2 regions of the Endozoicomonas sp. 2B-B genome follow, and region 2 is predicted to be linked to the other one. Evidence: predicted binding sites of a transcription regulator. Region 2 holds the regulator's gene; the other holds the start of a gene.
What was found. The regulator LexA, encoded in region 2, represses DNA repair genes until DNA is damaged. The targets are predictions, from matches to a motif close to TACTGTNTANNTANACAGTA.

Region 1 (10,473 bases), 880 kb from region 2:
CTTTGCACCAGTGAATGGGCCATGGCTGCATTATGAAATCAATATTTTTCTAAAACTATGGGCATCAGTTGATCACAATGTGAGCACGACGATTCATAGCCCAGGCAGTTGCATTGTGAGCCGGGTCCAGAGGCTTCTCAAAACCAAAGCTAATCACTTCAATACGGCTTGGAGATACACCCTTGCTAACCAGGTAGTTCTTAACTGCATTAGCACGACGCTCGCCCAGAGCCAGGTTATATGTGCGAGTTCCGCGCTCATCCGTATTACCCTGAATGGTGATTTTCTTGCCACGGCCTTCAGAGGAATTCAGATAAATAGCCTGTACGTCCAGAGCCTTATAATCGCTCTCTTTCAGCTTGGAGCTGTCAAAAGCAAAGTGATAAGTTTTATGCGCCAGCAATTGTTCGATCTCTTCAGGGGTAGCCTGAATCTCACCGCTATCAATTACGGCTTGAACAGCAGGGCTATAAGCAGGGAAGGTTTCAATCACAACTTCTTCAGTCGCGAAGTCAGTGTTAGATTCAACATCAGAAGTACTCTGACCACCTGTAGAGGCACAACCAGCCAGCCAGAGTGCAGTGGCAGTGAGTGCGGTGGCTTTGACAAAATTGGCAAAACGCATGACAAGCTCCAATTGTTCGTTCAATGTTGGTAAATCAAAATCAATGTATTGATTGATGCAGTACAGTATCAGAACTGCAGACTCCGGACTAGCCCGAATACCAAGGGGGTCAGCTGAACTTGCAACTTCTTCGGCCTGAAATCCGGAAAGAGCGTCCAGCGCTACAGATGAATTTGATTGAATAAATTAACTATTCGCACAAGACCATTTGAAGAGCTGGCTCACTCTACTGAATTTTATGCTCGAATGCCAAGTTCGACTGACTCCAGCGAACCAATCCAACCCGATTTAGCGCTGTGTAGCTATTGATGGTCCCCAAACCGGCTCTCTGACATCACCCTCGGCCGATGGCAAGCGATATTTTACCCGACCATCCGCTGTAACAATGCCAAGCTCCCCGTTTTTGCCTCCCGATACCGCATAGATTAGACGACGGCCCCCAGGGGAAACACTGGGCGAATCTTCCAACCGGGCAGACGTAAGCTGACGCAGTCGTCCAGTATCAAGATCCAGAATGGCGATGTTAAATTCTGTGGCTCCCTGACCTTTATGGACTAGTGCCAGAGATTTACCATCAGGGAATACTTTAGCACGGGCATTGAATTTACCAGTAAACGTCAGCCGTTTAGGTTTGCCTTCAGCAACCACAGTACCGTTCGACAACCTGTCAAGCCCGATCTGATAAATCTGGGCACTGCCTCCCCGGTTAGATGTAAAGATCAGACTTTTCCCATCTGGCATCCAGTCTGGCTCAGTATCAATCGAGAAATGTGATGTAATCTGACTGAGTTTGTCAGTGGCCAGATCCATCACATAAATGTCCGGATTCTGCTCCTTGGACAGAACCAGTGCCAACTGCCTGCCATCAGGAGAAAATACCGGAGAGCTGTTCAACCCTTTGAAGTCAGTTATCTTCTGACGTTTACCGGTAGCCAGTTCCTGAATATAGATAGCCGGACGACCGGTTTCAAAAGAAGCATAGGCAACACGACTGCCGTCGGGTGACCAGCTCGGTGACAGTATAGGCTCTCTTGAACGAAGTATCTCGCGCTGGCGCTGACCATCGGCATCGGCATAGTTTAGACTGTAATCCGTATGTTCAGCACTTTTACGATCAGCAGTGACATACATGATTCGGGTCGAGAAATCGCCGGGAATACCGGTGATCTTTTCGTATATCGCATCACTGATATGATGAGCCAACCCGCGCAGCTGACTTTCATCGCCTCGAACCCTGCCTTTCATAATGCTTTTCTGGCGAACAATATCAAACAGCTGATAGTCCACTTCAAACGTATTGCCTTCCTGTTTAACCTCTCCGGTAACCAGGTAGGAAGCACCCAGTATATTCCAGTCACGGTAAACAACATCTTTGGCACTGGATGGAAAGCTGAGCATATCCTTTCTGGGCAAAGCTGCAAACAGGCCGCTGAAATGAAGGTTATCTTCTACAACAGAAGCCATATCTTCGGGCAGAATTTTCTTACCATTCCAGCTGAAGGGTGGTACTGCCACCTTGACGGCCTTGTCATTACCCTGGGTTACTTCGATTGTGAGAATGGCCTGAGCACTCTGCATTGATAACAGCAGGGCAACAAACAGAGATGAGACCAAAACGCTCCTACTTCGGAACCATGAAAATATTGCAGAAGAGATTAATAGGTAAACACGACGACAGGTGTCTTCCCTGAAGACAGTCTGCTTACTTTTAAAGCTGCCCGACAATCCGGCAGAAAACCATTGCAGTTGTTGCTTCATCTCACCAGATCCTCTGGCCTGAACCTAAAGTTAATGCGCTTGAATTTATTATCGAACACACGCCGTTCCAGCTTTTTCAATTCAGGAAAAGGCGCCGCCCTCTGTATCGCCTGTACGACAGAACGATCATAGGCATCATTACCACTGCCTTCAAGCAACCTTACTTCCAGCAAGTCACCAAAAGGCGACAGACTGAGCTGAACCAGAGCCACCATATTGTTACGGGCACTGGGCGGTCGGTTCCAGTTCCGGGCAATAAGGTTTTTCAGCAGTTCGGAGTAGTAAGCTACTTCTCCAGCCTCTTGTTCTGCCTGCTCGGCAGCAACTGCCTGAGCCTGTTCGCGGGCAACCCGCTCCTGCTCAAGCTGTCTGAGTAACGCTTCCTGTTGCTTTTTCTTCCTGTTTTCTTCAGCCAGACGCTGCTGTCGCTCTTGCTCTTTACGAGCTGCTTTTTCCTTTTTTGCTTTCTCTTTGGCTGCATGCTCTTTTTTCAGAGCCAGCTCTTTCTGTTTTTTAATTTCTGCCTGTCGGCGGGCTTCTTCTTTGCGCTTCTGAGCAGCAAGCTCACGAGCTTTTTGTGCCGAGTTGTCTACAACAGGCTTGGGCGCTGGCGGTATTGGCTTTGGCTGGGCAATTTCAACGACACTGGCTTTGATACTTTTTGGCGCTACAATCCTCAACTCATCTGCAGTTGACCAGTCCCAGGACACCAGACCCAGTATCAGAACGTGCAGCAGTAAGGAAAACACCACTGCAAACCCGTAACCCTGAAAAAGCTTATGATTCAATAAAGCACCGATCAATGGAATTTTCTTCATTACAGCCCTGCGTTCCACAACACCATGATCATGATTTGTTCTGACTGACAGTCAAACCAGCGGATAACACTTTCTATCATCAGCGCTTCGTCCGTTCATTGAGCAACGCAGGATCTGTAATCAATCCCACATCATTAACACCCACTCCCTGTAATCTGGCCATCAGCTCAACCACTGAGCCATAGTCAACTTTACGATCCCCCTTTATCAACACCCGGGTCTCGGGACTGGCAGAAAGAACCTTACCTACCTTCTCACTGATTTCATCCATTCCTTTGGCACTTTCCTGATGACCGCCCAGATCAATAAAGAACTTGCCATCGGACTGGACAGAGATAATCAGAGTCTTGGCATCATCAGGCAGTGGCATCGGATTACTGGTTGCCTTCGGAAGTTCTACCTTTACCCCCTGAGTCAGCATCGGGGCACTGACCATAAAGGCCACCAGCATGACCATCATGATGTCGATAAACGGCACCATGTTGATTTCTGACATCGGCTTGCGCCGGGTTCTGGATCGAGCCATGATTTTTTACTCGCTCCCTTAGCCTGCACTGTGACGACTGTGAACCTTGCGATGAAGAATACTGGAAAATTCATCCGCAAAGGTCTCGTAGTTCGACAGCAGGGCTTCCACTCTGGATGCGTAACGGTTATAAGCTACCACCGCAGGAATCGCAGCTACCAGACCAACCGCTGTCGTCATCAGAGCTTCAGCAATACCAGGAGCAACCGATGCCAGAGTGGCCTGCTGCACATTTGCCAGCCCACGGAAAGAGTTCATAATGCCGACTACGGTACCGAACAGGCCAACATAAGGACAGGTCGAACCGACACTGGCCAGAAAGGGCAGATGCGTTTCCAGTTTTTCCTGCTCACGGGAGATGGCCACTCTCATGGCTCTCTGTGTGGCTTCCATGACAGCATCAGCCTCTCCAGTACCCTGAGAACGCATGCGGGAAAACTCACTAAAGCCTGAACGGAAAACCAATTCCAGACCACCCAGGTCTTCTTCTTTGTCCAGCTCTTTATAGAGCTGGGTCAGATCCATCCCCGACCAGAAGCGATCTTCAAAGGCCATCATATTGCGTTGAGCGGAACGAATGAGTACGCCACGCTGAACGATCATCACCCAGGAAACAACAGATGCCACCACCAGCAGTATCAGCACCAGTAAAACGATCCAACTGGCATTGCCTACCAGTGACCAAATGGACATGCTATCTGCCACTGAAAACCTCGCTTTTAATTTGATTAATACTTGTTAGAGAAATGATCATCGACAATCATTCTGGAATCGGGCCAGACGCTGTGACTGCATTTTCATGATAAACAGGCAGTTATGGATAGTACCACCAATCTCAGGGCGAATTGCTGTCAGGACTTAATTTATTCCGTAAGGATTCTGTAATCGCTGTGGGTTTTCTGCTCTGACTGTTCAGGCAAGCCACCACAAACCGACCTTCACATATCAAAAGACCTTCACGAAAACACTGTTGCAGAAAAACCATCCTGGCTTTACCCATACTTTCAACTGCGACAGTCACGTTAAGAGAGTCATCCAACCGGGCAATGTGTTTGAACTGAACAGAAGCATCAACCACTACCAGCTGCTTCTTTTCCTTCAACAACTTCTGGTGGTCATAACCGGTAGTTCGCAGATATTCGGTTCTGGCTCGCTCCATAAACTTCAGGTAATTGACGTGATATACGATGCCGCCGGCATCGGTATCTTCATAATAGACTCGAATGGAAATAGAAAAGGTATCAGTCACAGAGCAGTTCACATAACATTAAACCAGATCAGAGACTGCCAGAGACGCCGATACCCTGGCAAGTTAATAACACGATGAACGACCACAATGAGGGAAATTATGAGGCGGAGGATAGGAGCCTTTATTGAGTTTTTCCTCATCCAGTCTCTGCTTGTTCAGGCGTTGCTCCTGCTCTGTTCTGCGTTGCAGCAAATCAGGAGCTGGAACGGGTTTGTGCAAACGTTTCAAGGCTTGGGTGGCTTCCGGAATCCCCCATCGAGCCGCCATGGAGTAACGCTCAACAGCCTGGGCTAAGGAAGCTGTTGTACCCACTCCCTGCTCGAAGCAGACTCCGGCATGATACAGATCAATCGGCAGCTGGCTGGAACCATGAAGCACCTGCGAGCAACTTGCTGCCGAGACAGAGAAAGGTGCAGAGTAGAACCCTGGACGCATTGGCGTCGCTTCCGTAGTAATAGTCTGACAACCACTCAGAGGAGTGAGCGACAGAACAAATAGACAGTAGATTCCTAAAATTCTCATGAGCATCAGCGTTTCCTTAGCCACTCGTTTTTCAAAAGAACGATCCAGATATTAAACCGGAAAGACTTATTCTTCTATCCGGTAGTCAAGCCCAAAATGCAAGTATGCGTGCTTGGTGACCATCCGCCCTCTGGGGGTTCTCATCATATAGCCCTGTTGAATAAGATAAGGCTCCAGGACATCTTCGATGGTATCCCTCTCCTCACTGATGGCAGCCGCCAGACTGTCTACCCCGACCGGCCCACCATCAAACTTTTCGATCATGGCTAACAGCAGCCGTCTGTCCATATGATCAAAACCGCTGGCATCAACATCCAGCATATTCAATGCGGCATCGGCCGTCTCCTTGTGGATCACACCATTCCCCTTTACTTCGGCAAAATCACGCACCCTTCTCAGCAATCGGTTGGCAATTCTGGGCGTTCCTCTGGAGCGTCGGGCAATCTCTCCTGCACCTTCCTTATCAATCCCCACCCCGAGAATTCCGGCAGAACGTTCTACGATATGAGTCAGGTCCTCAATATTATAAAACTCCAGCCTCTGTACAATACCAAAACGATCCCGGAGCGGAGACGTCAGCAGACCCGCCCTGGTTGTAGCTCCCACCAGGGTAAAGGGAGGCAGGTCCAGCTTGATAGATCGCGCAGCAGGGCCTTCACCGATCATGATGTCCAGCTGATAATCTTCCATCGCCGGATACAATACTTCTTCAACTACCGGACTGAGGCGGTGAATTTCATCAATAAACAGAATGTCATTGGGCTCAAGATTGGTCAGAAGAGCTGCCAGGTCACCCGCTTTTTCCAGCACCGGGCCAGAAGTCGTTCGAATATTGCTGCCCATCTCATTGGCAAGGATGTGGGAAAGCGTGGTTTTACCCAGCCCCGGAGGTCCGAATATAAGGGTATGATCAAGGGCATCATTACGAAGTCTTGCAGCCTGGATAAAAATTTCCATCTGCTCCCTGACTTTTGGCTGTCCCACATAATCAGCCAGTTTTACCGGGCGAATAGCCCGATCCAGCACCTCTTCCAGAGGGCGTTCTGAGGAGGATATCAATCGATCTGCTTCAATCATGTTCTAGCTCGTCTACCATTACTCTCAGCGTACCATCTCCAGTCTGTTAAAAAAATAATCCAGCTTTGGGAACAAAACGCTACATTTAATCGTCCAAGCACTCTGAACGTAAAAAGAGCACTTGCGAGCACTTAGCTGCCCGGGGGTGCATTACCTTTTAAACTTCGGAGTCATCGGACTCCTACACTCTCTGTTTTAAATTCTGATTAAAGGAAGTACTCAGAATGAATACACATTTGGTTTCTGGAAAAGGCCTGACTAACTCGGTCATGGCCTCCGTGATGTTCGGGCTTGTGCCCATTTATGTACAGTTTATTAAGCTGTCCGGAAATACCCTGTTCTGGAACAGGGTCATTTTCAGCGCTCTCTGCCTGACAATGGTCTGCTATCGCATGGACCGGCTTCGGGGCTTCAGGGCGGTTTTTCTCTGCCGGAAAACTGTGCTGATGCTATCCCTGGGTGGTTTGATTGTTGGCTTTCAGTGGTGGCTGTTTGTCTGGGGCCCCGTGAATGATAAAACACAGGATCTCTCCCTTGGCTACTTTTTGCTGCCACTCACCCTGGCATTAACCGGCAAGCTGGTATTTAACGAGAGACTGAACAAGGCTCATTACTTTGCCATGGGGTCTGCGTCATTGGGCGTGCTTGCCATGATTTGGCAACAGGGCTCATTACCCTGGGTCAGTCTGGCAGTGGCCGGACTTTATCCGGTGTATTTCATCATCCGTAAACCTTTGCAGGTCGATACCTTGCCAGCCCTGCTTTTTGAGCACCTGTTGTTCCTTCCGGCTGGTATTTTCATACTGATGAGTGATCAGAGTTTTATGCAAAACCTGACCCATTCCGTCACTCTTTGGTATCTGCTGCCAGGTCTGGGGCTTCTCTGCAGCCTGTCACTGATCTGCTACATCAACGCCTCCAGGCATCTGTCTGTCAGTTTGTTTGGCCTGTTGAGCTACCTGGAGCCTGCTTTGATATTTGTGGTGGCTGTCACCGTTCTCGGAGAAGTCTTCACCTTACAGCAGTGGCTCAGCTATAGCTTTATCTGGCTGGCAACGGCAGCCATCTGCGTCGACTCGGTCAGGAAGTTCATCCGGTAAACTACAAAGCAGACAAGCAGGTGAGACTCAATCATCTCACCTTTTAAAGTAAGACGCGGTGTTATCAGATCATACTTTTCAGAGCCTGACGAATCAGCTCTTCACTGGTCATGCCATCCTTGAGCAACTTACCAATGACTTTGCCGGCTTCCTGGGGCTTATAACCCAGGGCCACCAGAGCACTGACGGCTTCCTGTTCAATATCTTTTGCTCCGGCAGCCATTTCGCCACCGACAACCAGAGGCTTACCTTCCAGCAGAGGTGCTGACTGCCAACGATCCAGCTTATCTTTCATTTCAACAATCAGCCGCTCGGCTGTTTTTTTACCCACACCCGGCAACTTCACCAAAGTGGCACTATCACCTTCCTGCACACAGCGCACAAAAGCATCAGCTTCTATACCGGACAACAGGGTCAGTCCGAGCTTGGGACCAACCCCATTGACCTTGATCAGAGTTCTAAACAACTCCCGCTCATCACGATTGCTAAAACCGTATAGGAGCTGAGCATCTTCGCGCACTACAAAGTGGGTATATAACACGACCTCCTGACCAACGTCCGGCAGTTTATAAAAAACCGACATCGGAGCTTCCACTTCATACCCGATACCATGGGTCTCTATCAGCAAATGAGGGGGCTGTTTGTCAGCCAGAAGGCCCCGAATTCTTCCAATCATCCTGTTTTCCAAATCTTTTATTTTCTGACTATAAGGTCAGAACGCCTAACAATACGACGAGGGCGTAGAACTCCTGAGAATTGTCACTCTCTAATCACTAAGAGAAGTTCAATTCGATGATCTGAAGGAGCTGCCCCCTTGAAGAAACTTCGCACATTTCTGGGATCACTCTGGCAGATCCTGCCCGAGGCTGGCCTGGCCAGTGAATACCACCCAGCTGTACCCGGTGGCCCTATTCCCATCCCTTTCATCAAGTCACAAAAATCTTTGTTAAAGGAAGATTTCCCGGGACGCCCGGCAAACTCACCTGAGCTTGATAAGCCTGCTCGCAGCTTCATCAGTTATATACAAGGCTACAGCAGCCTCCCGATGAGAGATCGCGCTCTGGTTGCCCTGAGAAGTGCGTACATTTGCAATACCAGACACCTGATCCCGGATATTGCTCAATGCGCACTGGATACGGGACTGAAAGCCAGTGATGTACAAATGGTTTCCCGTGGCCATCTGGCACCGGGCTGGGACAACAAACAACGCCTGTTACTGAAAACCACTGAAGAACTCTACAAAGAACAGATCATAAGTCCGGAGAACTGGAAAGAACTGAAGAAAATCTACACGCCACAACAGATCCTGGATCTGGTGTTTTGCATTGCTTCCTTTCACCTTTGTGTCCACCCAAACTAAGGAGGCTGACCGGGAATAGACTGCCCTACTGCGGCGGCAGCAAATTGGTCTAAAAATCCGCTTTTGTTCGTCAAATAGCTCGCTATTCTCCTCACAAAACCGAATTTTCATCCTCAATTTTCTGCCGTCCTCGCTACGGGCGCTATTCTCGGTCAGCCTCCTGACTGCCCCGTAAGACGACGACGTCGAGTACCCGTAGCACCCGCCATCCTGACCAGACTGGAACGAGTATGAGCATGACAAAGAGCAACCGCCAGAGCGTCCGCAGCATCGCCCTGAGGGGTATCATTCAAGTCAAGGATCGACTTCACCATGTGCTTTACCTGGTACTTATCCGCAGAGCCTTTACCAACCACAGCCTGCTTGACCTGCCGGGCAGAGTATTCCGACACTTCAATATTGTGATTAACCACAGCCACAATGGCCGCAGCCCTGGCCTGACCCAGTTTCAGTGCCGAATCAGCATTTCTGGACATGAACACTTGCTCCACACCGACGGACTGCGGGATGTAACGTTCGATCAAAGTGCTGATGCCTTCATAAATCTGCTGCAACCGCTCAGGTAGAGGCGCCTCCCGGATGCGAATACAACCGGACGCCACATAATGTGTTTTATTGCCTACTTCTTCAATTAATCCATAGCCGGTAATTCTTGAGCCCGGATCTATCCCCATCAGGATGGCCATTCAGAATGTATTCTCAAGTCAGATATCGCTATTTTCAATGACAGCGTTTGATGCCCCCCGGGGTCAATGAGTGTGACAGCTTCTGCCAAAAAAATCTGACAGGCGAGGGTTCAAAGTCATGGTTATGTCAAAAGGATACTGTACACCCATACAATATACCAGCGGTGCCGGTGGGTATCAGAAACTTACAATTCAAGAACACTGAATTACCAAATTTGCCTGTGAGTAACGATAGAAGCAGCTTAGTATTTCTCTGGTAATACTTTCGTGGCGAGAACCGCAAAGATCATTGTTCTTGCTCAAGACTGTTTTACTCCACAAGATGATCCGGAAACGATTAATGTCCGACCTGCTAAAAACATTAATGATTATCACAGGCATCATTATTCTATTGTTTATGCTGCTGGTAGGCTTCAATGTCTGGGCGTTCACAGATGTTCCAGCCGGGCTGGTATCTCCGGAACAGAAACAAAAAACCCCGACACTTTCGTTATCGAGGCTCTTCACACCGACAGAACAACTTAGTCCAGCTGCGCCATCACTTCGGCAGGAATGTCAGCGTTAGTGTAAACATTTTGCACATCGTCCAGGTCTTCGAGACGATCCACCAGCTTCATGATTTTTTCCGCACCGTCTTTGTCCAGTTCAGTCCGGGTAGAAGCGATCATCGCTACTTCGCCGCCCGCTGGTTTCAAACCTGCAGCTTCAATAGCTTCTTTTACCGCCATGAACTCAGTCCACTCAGTGACCAC
Region 2 (10,473 bases):
GTGAGCACTTTTATAAAAGACTATTATAATCCGGATGGAAAGCTTGATATTAAAAGCGCTAAGGCAGATAATCACAGGTTAAAAATGACAACATCTTCTTTTGATAACGCTAAAGATATCAGGGAAAGAATATTAAAATCCATTGGAAAAGAATATAGTAATTCTGTTAAGATTTATGAAAGAGCTAAACCTATTCAAGTAGATGTTTTAACCAATCCCTGGAAAAAAATGATTGATAAAATAACTTCAGGACCTACCGATTCTTATATTTCTGATAGCAAAGATAATCCTATAATTACAACTGCTGAAAAACAGAGCTCTGATAATCTGGCAACTCTTAACGATTATGATATGCCTGATAGTAAAGTTTATACATCTGATGATCAATTCACAATTGAGAAAGATGTAACCGATCTAACTTCGATAGATAGGATTAGTACTTTAATACAACACCACTATAATCCGAATAGCGAGTTTGATGTTCGGATCGCTGTGGCAGATCATATGCAGCTAACACTCAATATGTCTTCTAAGGATGAAGTTATAGAGCTTAGAGAAAGAATATTAAAATCAATTGGAGATAAACATAGCAAATTTGTTAGGATACTCGGTCAAAATTCTCCTTTTGAATTAGAGGTTTCTTTTGAAGCTTGGGAAGCACTGCGCAATAAGTTAACTTCTAATCAATCATGAATCAATACAATGCCAAATCCGGAGATTAACCACCTCCGGATTTTTTATTAACAAAAGCTTAAACTATAGTGGCCCCATAGGATGGACAGACGGACAATTAAAGTTTTTCGGGCAGAGATACCTCCACTATGGCAACCAGGCTCTATTGCAGGGAACAAGGTGTTATCGTAACTAACTAACCGGTCAGTGATTTCTGAGAAAGGAAATACTTTAATATCAGTAATACTGGCAATGCTGTAACCCAGGTTTTATGGCTATTTGCTCAGCATGGAAGCAGTGAGTTTATTCTCACTAATTAATTTGTATAAAGTAAAGGAGAGAAGGCTATGGAATCAATGAGAACTTCTATGAATACGGCGCAGTGGCAGCCATTTAATCTGCCAGACACATCCTTACAGACTACCTCACAAGCTTCTGATATTGTTAAAAAACTGCTGGACAAAGTGTCATTAGGCATCCTCAGTGCCAAAGGTGTCAGGGACGACGAAAGCAAGGTAGTGTCTTCTACCAGCCTGGCTCCGGTTTTGGGAATGCTTCTGGCGTGTATGGATGATAAAGCCAGGAAGGCGGCAGTTCTGGGTATCTCGGAAGAAGAATTAACTGATGAGCTGGAGGCTCAGATCCATAAAAAACTCGGTGAATTCAGTGTAAACCACCCTTTCGCTAAGGATCCAGACCATAAACAGGCACTCTCTTGCACTAACTTCATAGGTTCTACCTCTGCCCTCGGGAATGAGAAGCTTAATCAGACACTGTCTGAATCTTATCACACCGAAAAGCTGGAATGTCATGACCATGACAGGTGTCTGGCCGATGTCGCTGAAGATTACGTGAAAGAGAAGACCAATGGAAAAATCGAAAAGTTGTTTCATGGTCATTCTAAAGCTCGACGAGAACTAATTAGAGCGGTATTAGGTCATGTGATGGAATTCGACGGTATTTGGAAAGATGAATTCTCTGAAGACAAAACGGACCATCGCCCATTTAATTGCGCAAATGGAAGTTTTATTAGAAACGTCAAGATGATGTCTTCAACTGAAGAGCTTCAATTTGTTGAGACCAGTGAATTTGATGCCATTGGTAAAGAATTCCAATCCGTGAATGGAGAAGACCTTAAATTAGTTGCAATACAACCACACTTTGAAGATCCTGAAATGATTAATAAACTTGACTCTGAAGCCATTAATCATCTGATTGAAAGATTAAATGATCGTAAAGTGAAGATGGATCTAAGACTTCCGAAAATAAAAATAGAGAATAGTTGTGATACCAGGTTACTCGACAAAATTTCTGAGGTATTTGGAACCAACATAATAAAGGCCGGGGATTTAACAAGATTAGGCGATTCATCAGACGGTGATCTGGAGATACTACAGAAGACCAAAGTATCCATTGGTGAAAAGGGAGCTTATGGTACAGTGGCCACTGCCGCAACAACTACTCTCAGGGACCCATCCTCTGAGCGTCCCAGCTTTGAGTTTAATTACCCTGGCTACATTGCCATTGTCGATGGACAAGGTAATCGGTTGCTTGAGATGGTGATTAAGGATGGCAGCTTTTTTGAGCTTGACGGCACACCCGAAATCATACCCGCTGGAAAACAGAGCTCTGACAACCAGCCAGCTTATTACGATTTTGACATGTCTGATAGTGACGATGATACAGAACCAAAAATCGATTTACCCACAAAAACAAAGATGGTACAAAAAGACTTATCTGCAATAACACGATTATCTTTTGACGTTCTTGAACATGTAGATGTGAGTAATTTTATAAATAACTATTATAATCTGGATGGGAAGCTTCATATTGAAAGCACTGAGGCAGATGATGTCAGGATAACAATAAATATGTCATCTCCGGATGACGCTAAACAGCTTAAAGGAAGAATATTAGAATCCATTGGAAAAGAATATGAATATGGACGTTTTATCAAGATTCATGATAGATGGAACCCTGTTGAATTAGATGTTTGCGGCGATGCCTGGAAAAAAATGATTACTAAAATAACTTCTGGACAATCATAAACAAAAAGCCAAATCCGGGGTTTAATCACCTCCGGATTTTTTTATTAACAAAAGCCAGAAAGCAAACTAGCCCCCATAAAATGAACAGATAGACAAGTTAATTTTTATGGCAGGAAACAAGATGTTATCGTAACTAACTAACCAGTTAGTGATTAATGCGAAAGCAAATACTTAACTCATAGTAATGCTACATAACACAGAATTTACGGCTATTTGAAAAGCATGCGCTGTCCGCAAACATGGAAGCAGTGTGTTTGTCCTGAATAAAAAATTAATTATTATCAGAGTTAGGAGAAAATATTATGCACCCTATTGGACATTCATTCAGACAATTTTCATTGTCATCGCAACCGCTAAATCTGCGAAACACATCCTTCAAAGCCACCTCACAGGCTTCATATCTTGTAAAAAAACTGATTGATAAAGTGTCATTAGGAATTCTGAACGCCGTAGACGCCAGGGACAATAACAGCAAGGTAGTGTCTTCTGCCAGTCTGGCTCCGGTTCTGGGTATGCTTCTGGCGAGCATGGATGATAAAGCTAGAAAGGCATCGGTTCTGGGTATCTCTAAAGAAGAGTTAACTGATGAGATGGAGATTGAGATCCATAAAAAACTAGGCGAATTCAGCGTTAACCATGCTTACGCCAAGGATCCGTACCAGATACAGAAGGCACTCTCTTGCGCTAACTTTATAGGTTCTGACTCTGCCGTCATAAACGAGCATCTTGATCAGATACTGTCTGAATGTTATCAAACCGAAAAGCTGGACCGTCCTGACCAGGACAGGTGCCTGGCTGACGTCGCAGAAGACTTCGTGAAAGAGAAAACTCATGGAAAAATCAATAAGTTGTTTCATGGTCATTCTAAAACTCGACGAGAACAGATTAAAACGGTAATTGGTAATGTGATGGAATTCGAGGGTATCTGGAAAAGTCCATTTTCTAAAGAAAAAACAGCTTCGGGCAAATTTATTTGCGCAGACGGAAGTATAATTGAAAACGTCAAGATGATGAAGTCAACTGAAAATGTTCAATTTTTTCATAACAGAAAATTTGGAGCCATTGGCAAAGAATTCCGATCAGTTTATGGTGAAGATCTTAAATTAGTCGCAATAATAACACCTGATGACAGTCCAACAGGGATTAACAACCTTGATTCTGATACAATCAATCACCTGATTGACGGATTAAATGGCTCTAAAATAGAGATGGATCTAATGCTACCCAAGATAAAAATAGACGGCAGTTGTGACACCAATTTACTCGACAAAATTTATCAGACATTTGGAGCCGCTGTCATAAGGTCTGAAGATTTAACAAGATTAGGCCATCCCTCAAATTGTGATCTGGAAATTCTTCAGAAGACCAGAGTATCCATTGATGAAGAGGGAGCTTATGGTCAAGTTGCCACTGCCGCAACAAGAACGCTCAGAGGGTTCGGTACAAAAAAACCACCACACTTTCATTTTGTCTCCCCTGGTTACATTGCCATTGTAGATGGACAAGGCAATCGGTTGGTGGAGATGCTGATTAAGGATGGCAGCTTTTTAGAATTTTATGCGGCTGGGAATGACTCAGCTGAAAGCTTGAAATCTAATGATTTGAAATCTGATAAAAGTTTGAAACCAAATGACTTGACAGCTGATAGCAAAATGACTCCTATCGAAAATTATAAAAATTACAGAAAATTAGATGAACCCAAAAAAGACGAAAGAATTATTGAAGAAACTATTAACTCTATAAAATATATGTTACCAGATGATGAATCTATTGATGTGAGCAAACTAATATACCATAGGTTTGATCCGAAAGAGGATTTTAATATCAAAAGTGCCAAAGCACTTAAATCCAGATTAGCTATCCATACTGGTACTAAGGACAATGCCCTTGAAATCAGAGAAAAAATATTAGAATGGCTTGATTACAAACATGTAGATTTTGTTAAAGTTTGGCATGGTTTTGATGGCTTTGAAGTAGAAGTTTCAAATGATGCCTGGGATGCACTGCGGAAGAAATTAACTTCTACACAATCATAAATAAAATGCGAAATCCGGAGATTAACCACCTCCGGATTTTTTATTAAAAAAAGCTTCAGGGACTCAGCTTGCGAATTTCAGCCAACAACTCATCACTATGGTGGCAAAGCATGCCTCACCTGCACCATTGACAACCCTCTTGTCATTTTTTACTTATCGTCGCAGCCTGGCAAGGTACTTAATAACTTGCCACCACAAGAATACTGTATATAATCACAGATACTGTATAAAAAAACAGACTGAGAGACCATGATCAAACTGACTAAACGGCAATCCGAGATACTGGACCTGATCAAATCTCATATTGAAGAGACAGGTTTCCCACCCACCAGGGCCGAAATCGCCAAGACCTTCGGCTTTCGCTCACCCAATGCTGCCGAAGAACATCTCAGGGCACTGGCCCGTAAAGGCGCTATCGAGATTACCCCCGGAGCCTCCCGTGGTATCCGCATTCCAGACAGCCAGCCTGAAGGCCTTCCGATTATTGGACAGGTTGCTGCCGGGAACCCGATCCTCGCCCAGGAACATATCGAAGACCACCTGATGCTCAATCCCGCTTTCTTCACCCCATCGGCAGACTTCCTGTTAAGGGTAAAAGGAATGAGCATGAAGGACATCGGGATTCTTGATGGTGACCTGCTGGCCGTTCACAAGACAACAGATGTTCGAAACGGTCAGGTTGTCGTCGCCCGGATTGAAGATGATGTCACCGTGAAAAGATTCGAGAAACAGAAAAACAAAGTATTGCTGCATCCGGAAAACGACGAGTTCGAAACCATAGTCGTTGATCTCACTCAGGATGCCTTTGCCATCGAAGGTTTAAGCGTCGGAGTCATCAGAAATCAGTCCTGAGACGGAATAAGATGAGTCTGACCATTATTCCAGAGACACTACTCACAACAGGCAGCTGTTGTTAAAGGCCCACTACGCTGAAGTGCGAATAACAAACAGCGTCCGGGCTATGCCAGAAGGAAGAATTTATGCTGTACCGAACCAGCAGTGAAAGGCACAATTTTTCAGCCCCAAGCTATCAGACCAATACAGTCTGCATTAACCCCTCGCGCCTAGAAAAGACTTTATCAGGAAAAACTGAAAAGTCTCTGAAGCCCAGTATTAATGAACTCATTCTTTCAGGTCAACCCTGGCAGGCAGAACAACTCCTGACGCCCATGCTCAGTCAGCTGTCCACTGACAGTGAACGTTGGTTGACCCTGATTCTGGCAGATGACACCAGAACCCTGCACTGGTTAAAGAATTGCGACTTAAATCATGACAAGGTGCAAATCTTTAGCTCCAACAATATTAATCAGACATTGGAACTCACCAGGAAAGCGCTGGCATCCGGAACCAGCCACACTGTCATCAGCTGGCTGGGGCATTTGGATAAAGGGTGGCTAAGTAGGCTTGAAAGCGCAGCCAGGAATGGACAGTGTCAGGGGCTGGCTATTCGCACTAGACAGGTTGCATGATGCCTGTCATTTCCATGAAAATAGAGTCAGTGCAGTACTCTGTTCTCAGGAATCTCTTCTTCAGAAGACTGCGGACGAGTAAGTTCAGCAACTTCACGCATGCCTGCATCAAACATGACCTTTGCCACTTGCAGGTGGTCCCCTTCAAGATACATCTTGGCTTCCTCTGAAAACTTCATAGTCAGCAGCGGCTCACCCTCGTCATCACTGCGTCGCAGAACGATCTCTCCTGTTGGAAGTTCCACAATTTCCAAAAACGATGCAGCCATATTTCGTTCCATAAATAGCGTATAAGAGGGAGAAATCATGCAGCATTGTGACTTATGATGCAATAGGTCAGTACAGAGTAATGCAAAGTGTTATTGCAGACTGGAAAGTAAAAACCCTTAAAAGAGCTGCAGCTTTTGCCCCCGTATTGCAGCATACACACGATAAACTGGAATTAATCAGGCTGTTAGCGACAGAGCAAAGCCCAATACTTTCGCACCATTCATCGTGCCATAATCAACAGGGCTAATCGCCTCAACCGGAACAGCATATTCGGCAGCACGCAGCTTGAGATCATTCAACATATATTTAACCTGAGGACCCAGCAGAACAACATCGAAACAGGCTACCTGTTCATCGAAATGACTAGCGCCGAAGGCTTCAACCTCGACTTCTTCACTCCGACTTTCAGCTGCTTCGCGCATTTTCTCCACCAACATGCTGGTAGACATACCTGCCGAACAGCACAGCATGATCTTAGTCATAAGACACCTCTGATCAAATTGAACAACAGCCATAAACAACAGAGTTCTAAACATTCCCACAATCATGCACGGTTTGAATCAATCCAGGCACACTATTATGAGTCATGAATCAGATCTAAAAAATCTAATCACCATTCAAGATTGAAATTTCTAAAGTGCCCTACCAACTCCTTGAGGGAGGCAAGAATACTCTTGGCACTTTCTGGCGTCTTAATACCTTTGGTGACTTCACTAGTATCCGAAGCAATCATAATCATACTGCTATTACTTGAATATGATTGTATATTACCATTAGCATTAAAAATATCGTCATAAGCTTTAAGTAAATCTGCCAGCCAACTGTCCGACGACTCCAGCTGCTTTAACTGCTCGAGTTCAGACACTTCTGCCGGTTGCTCAACCATCAATCTGCAAGCATCTTCCAGAGACAGCAACCGGGTCAGCTGCTCACCGTAGGGAGACAATATCTCCGCCAGCATCGAGGAATAGGCTTGACTGGCATGCATCAGAAATGCCTCTCGAAAAGCCTCCTGCTCAAAAGCTTCTGCTCTTTCCCAGGCATCCAGCTGTAAACGGGCATAGTGTAATTTTTTGTTGGTATGAGAACGCCACTGCTCAGACATAATCTTTCTCAAAAATAAAAAGACCTCCACGGATCTCTGTGAAGGTCCTGTTTGTGACGAGGCCAGATCAGGATTTTTTGCGCTTCCTGGTGACTTTTTCTTCCCACTTGCCTTCCTGGAAGGTAGCACTCCACCCTGAAGCCTTGCCTTCAGACTCACTCATAACATATTGAGTTCTGGTTTTGCGACTGTAGCGAATGATTGCGGGATTACCATCAGCATCCTGCCTCGGTGCATCCAGAAGATAATGATACTTTGGATCAATAGCCGCCTGATGAGGGATCAGTTCACTCACCAGAGGAGCACGGGTCTCACGGTTCTTTGGGAACTGGCTGGCCGCCAGGAAAAGACCTGAGGCACCATCTCTGAGAATATAATGATCATCCACTTTCAGACATTTGAGCTCAGGCATGGGTACAGGATCCATTTTGGGGGGAGCCGCTTCCCCACTTTTCAAGAGCTTGCGGGTGTTTTTACACTCGCTGTTGGTACAACCAAAGTATTTGCCAAAGCGTCCGGATTTGAGCTGCATCTCGGAACCGCACTTGTCACATTCAAGCACGGGGCCATCATAACCCTTGAGTTTGAATTGACCTTTTTCCACTTCATAGCCGGAGCAGTCCGGGTTATTACCACAGACATGAAGCTTACGCTGCTCATCAATCAGGTAGCTTTCCATCGCCGTAGAACACTTGGGACAACGATGCATAGCCCGCAAAGCATTGACTTCTGCATCCTCGTCGTCAGCATCTTCAACTTCTTCGCCGGGCACCAGATTAATGGTACATTTACAACGCTCCCTGGGCGGGAGCGAGTAACCGGAACAACCCAGAAATACTCCCGTACTGGCCGTGCGAATCATCATATCCCTGCCACAATCAGGACATTTGATATCGGTAGGAGAAGGGTCATTGGAGCGCATACCGTCGCTGTCGTCTTCAGCCTGCTCCAGCTTGCTGCTGAAATCACTGTAGAAACTGTCCAGCAGATCTTTCCAGTTCTCACCACCTTCAGCCACTACATCGAGATTGGACTCCATCTTGGCGGTAAAGTTGTAATCCATAAGATCATGGAAGTTCTCAACCAGCCGGTCTGTGACAATATCGCCCATTTTCTCGGCATAGAAACGACGATTTTTCAGGGAAACATAACCGCGATCCTGGATAGTCGAAATAATGGAAGCGTAAGTGGAGGGCCTGCCTATTCCACGCTTCTCAAGCTCTTTTACCAGAGCCGCTTCACTGAAACGGGCAGGCGGTTTTGTAAACAGCTGTTTCGGGTCCAGTTTTTTCAGATCCAGCGGATCACCTTTTTCCAGAGCCGGCAGAATGATGTCTTCACCTTTTTTGGCTATGGCCGCCATTACCCGGGTATAACCATCAAACTTGAGGGTTCTGCCCCTCGCCTTGAGATCAAAGTCGTCCACCCGAACTGTCAGGGACGTACTCAGGTACTCCGCAGGCGTCATCTGACAGGCAACAAACTGTCTCCAGATCAGTTCATAGAGCCGCTCTGCATCCTTCTCAAGACCGGAAATAGAGCCTGGCTCAGCAGTCACAGAGGAAGGACGTATTGCTTCGTGAGCCTCCTGAGCGCCTTCTTTACTGGAATACCGGTTCGGATTTTCAGGCAGATACCTTGAGCCGAACGTACCATCGATAAATTCCCGGGCACTCTCCACCGCTTCCTGACTCAGATTGGTCGAGTCAGTACGCATGTAGGTGATGTGACCCGCTTCATAAAGACGTTGGGCCATCATCATGGTCTTCTTGACACTGAATCCCAGACGGGTACTGGCCGCCTGCTGCAAAGTTGAGGTAATGAAGGGTGCAGAAGGACGACTTCGGGTCGGTTTGTCTTCACGCACGGTCAGCTTGTAATCAGCCTGTCTCAGCTTTTCAAGAACAACTCCGGTGGCAGCCTCACTGACAGGTCTGAAGGCATCGCCAGCTTCTTTGGCCACCTGAAAACGGATAACTTCTCCATTTTCCGTAGACAGGTCAGCGTAAACTTCCCAGTACTCTTCGGGGATAAAGCTTCTGACTTCACGCTCCCGCTCAACAATCAACTTAACCGCTACTGACTGCACCCGCCCTGCTGACAGGCCACGGGCAATTTTAGCCCAGAGCAGAGGAGAAACCATATAACCTACTACACGGTCGAGGAATCGCCTTGCCTGCTGGGCATTGACCCGGTCAATATTGAGAGAGCCGGGCTCTTTGAAGGCTTCCTGGATGGCATTTCTGGTAATTTCGTTGAAGACTACCCGCCGATAACGTTGAGGCTCCCCGCCAATAGCTTCCTGAAGATGCCATGCGATGGCCTCTCCCTCACGGTCCAAATCAGTTGCCAGGTAAATTGTGTCAGCTGATGCGGCAAGGCGACGCAGCTCATCAACCACCTTCTCTTTGCCGGGCAGTATCTCGTAACGGGCCTGCCAGCCTTTTTCAGGGTCGATGCCCATTCTTTCAATCAGCTGTTCTTTGGCTTTGCGCTTCTTATGGATGACTTTCTGCTCAGGAGATAGCTTACGTGTCTCAGCAGCAGCCTTTGCCCGAGCTTTGGGGTCCACAGGCTTCCTGGAGCCACCTGCGGTGGGCAAATCACGAATGTGACCAACACTGGACTTAACAACAAAGTCCTTGCCCAGATATTTGTTTATTGTCTTCGCCTTGGCCGGCGACTCGACGATAACTAAAGATTTACCCATGCTACCTTACACGTCCTGTAATCAGCTCCATTGTTCCGGTTATGCTGACCAGCCTGGAAAAAAGATCATAAAACACTCAGTGCTGTCTGCGACCAAAACAAGAAAGGTCGGGAATTGAAAATTGTTTCAATATATAAGGTCAAGAAAAACATCGGTCAAGGAA

Region 1: ruvA (Holliday junction branch migration protein RuvA) is a predicted target of LexA. The motif match lies at 8,374-8,393, and genes of this name have one in related genera.

The regions. Positions count from the first base shown of each region.
Region 1 covers NZ_JBLZMU010000001.1:4,563,266-4,573,738, forward strand. The annotation lists gene ACOMHB_RS17830 (OmpA family protein) at 65-625, opposite strand; gene tolB (Tol-Pal system beta propeller repeat protein TolB) at 914-2,383, opposite strand; gene tolA (cell envelope integrity protein TolA) at 2,380-3,201, opposite strand; gene tolR (protein TolR) at 3,281-3,727, opposite strand; gene tolQ (protein TolQ) at 3,746-4,420, opposite strand; gene ybgC (tol-pal system-associated acyl-CoA thioesterase) at 4,563-4,976, opposite strand; gene ACOMHB_RS17860 (hypothetical protein) at 5,040-5,498, opposite strand; gene ruvB (Holliday junction branch migration DNA helicase RuvB) at 5,565-6,575, opposite strand; gene rarD (EamA family transporter RarD) at 6,800-7,675, shown strand; gene ruvA (Holliday junction branch migration protein RuvA) at 7,740-8,351, opposite strand; gene ACOMHB_RS17880 (carboxymuconolactone decarboxylase family protein) at 8,490-9,035, shown strand; gene ruvC (crossover junction endodeoxyribonuclease RuvC) at 9,188-9,721, opposite strand; gene ACOMHB_RS17890 (hypothetical protein) at 9,989-10,246, shown strand; gene ACOMHB_RS17895 (YebC/PmpR family DNA-binding transcriptional regulator) at 10,243-10,473, opposite strand, start outside.
Region 2 covers NZ_JBLZMU010000001.1:3,680,738-3,691,210, forward strand. The annotation lists gene ACOMHB_RS13990 (serpin family protein) at 1-693, shown strand, start outside; gene ACOMHB_RS13995 (serpin family protein) at 1,020-2,720, shown strand; gene ACOMHB_RS14000 (serpin family protein) at 3,023-4,756, shown strand; gene lexA (transcriptional repressor LexA) at 5,006-5,608, shown strand; gene ACOMHB_RS14010 (SulA-like leucine-rich domain-containing protein) at 5,737-6,225, shown strand; gene ACOMHB_RS14015 (hypothetical protein) at 6,252-6,494, opposite strand; gene ACOMHB_RS14020 (PTS sugar transporter subunit IIB) at 6,672-6,977, opposite strand; gene ACOMHB_RS14025 (DUF6586 family protein) at 7,106-7,600, opposite strand; gene topA (type I DNA topoisomerase) at 7,668-10,310, opposite strand.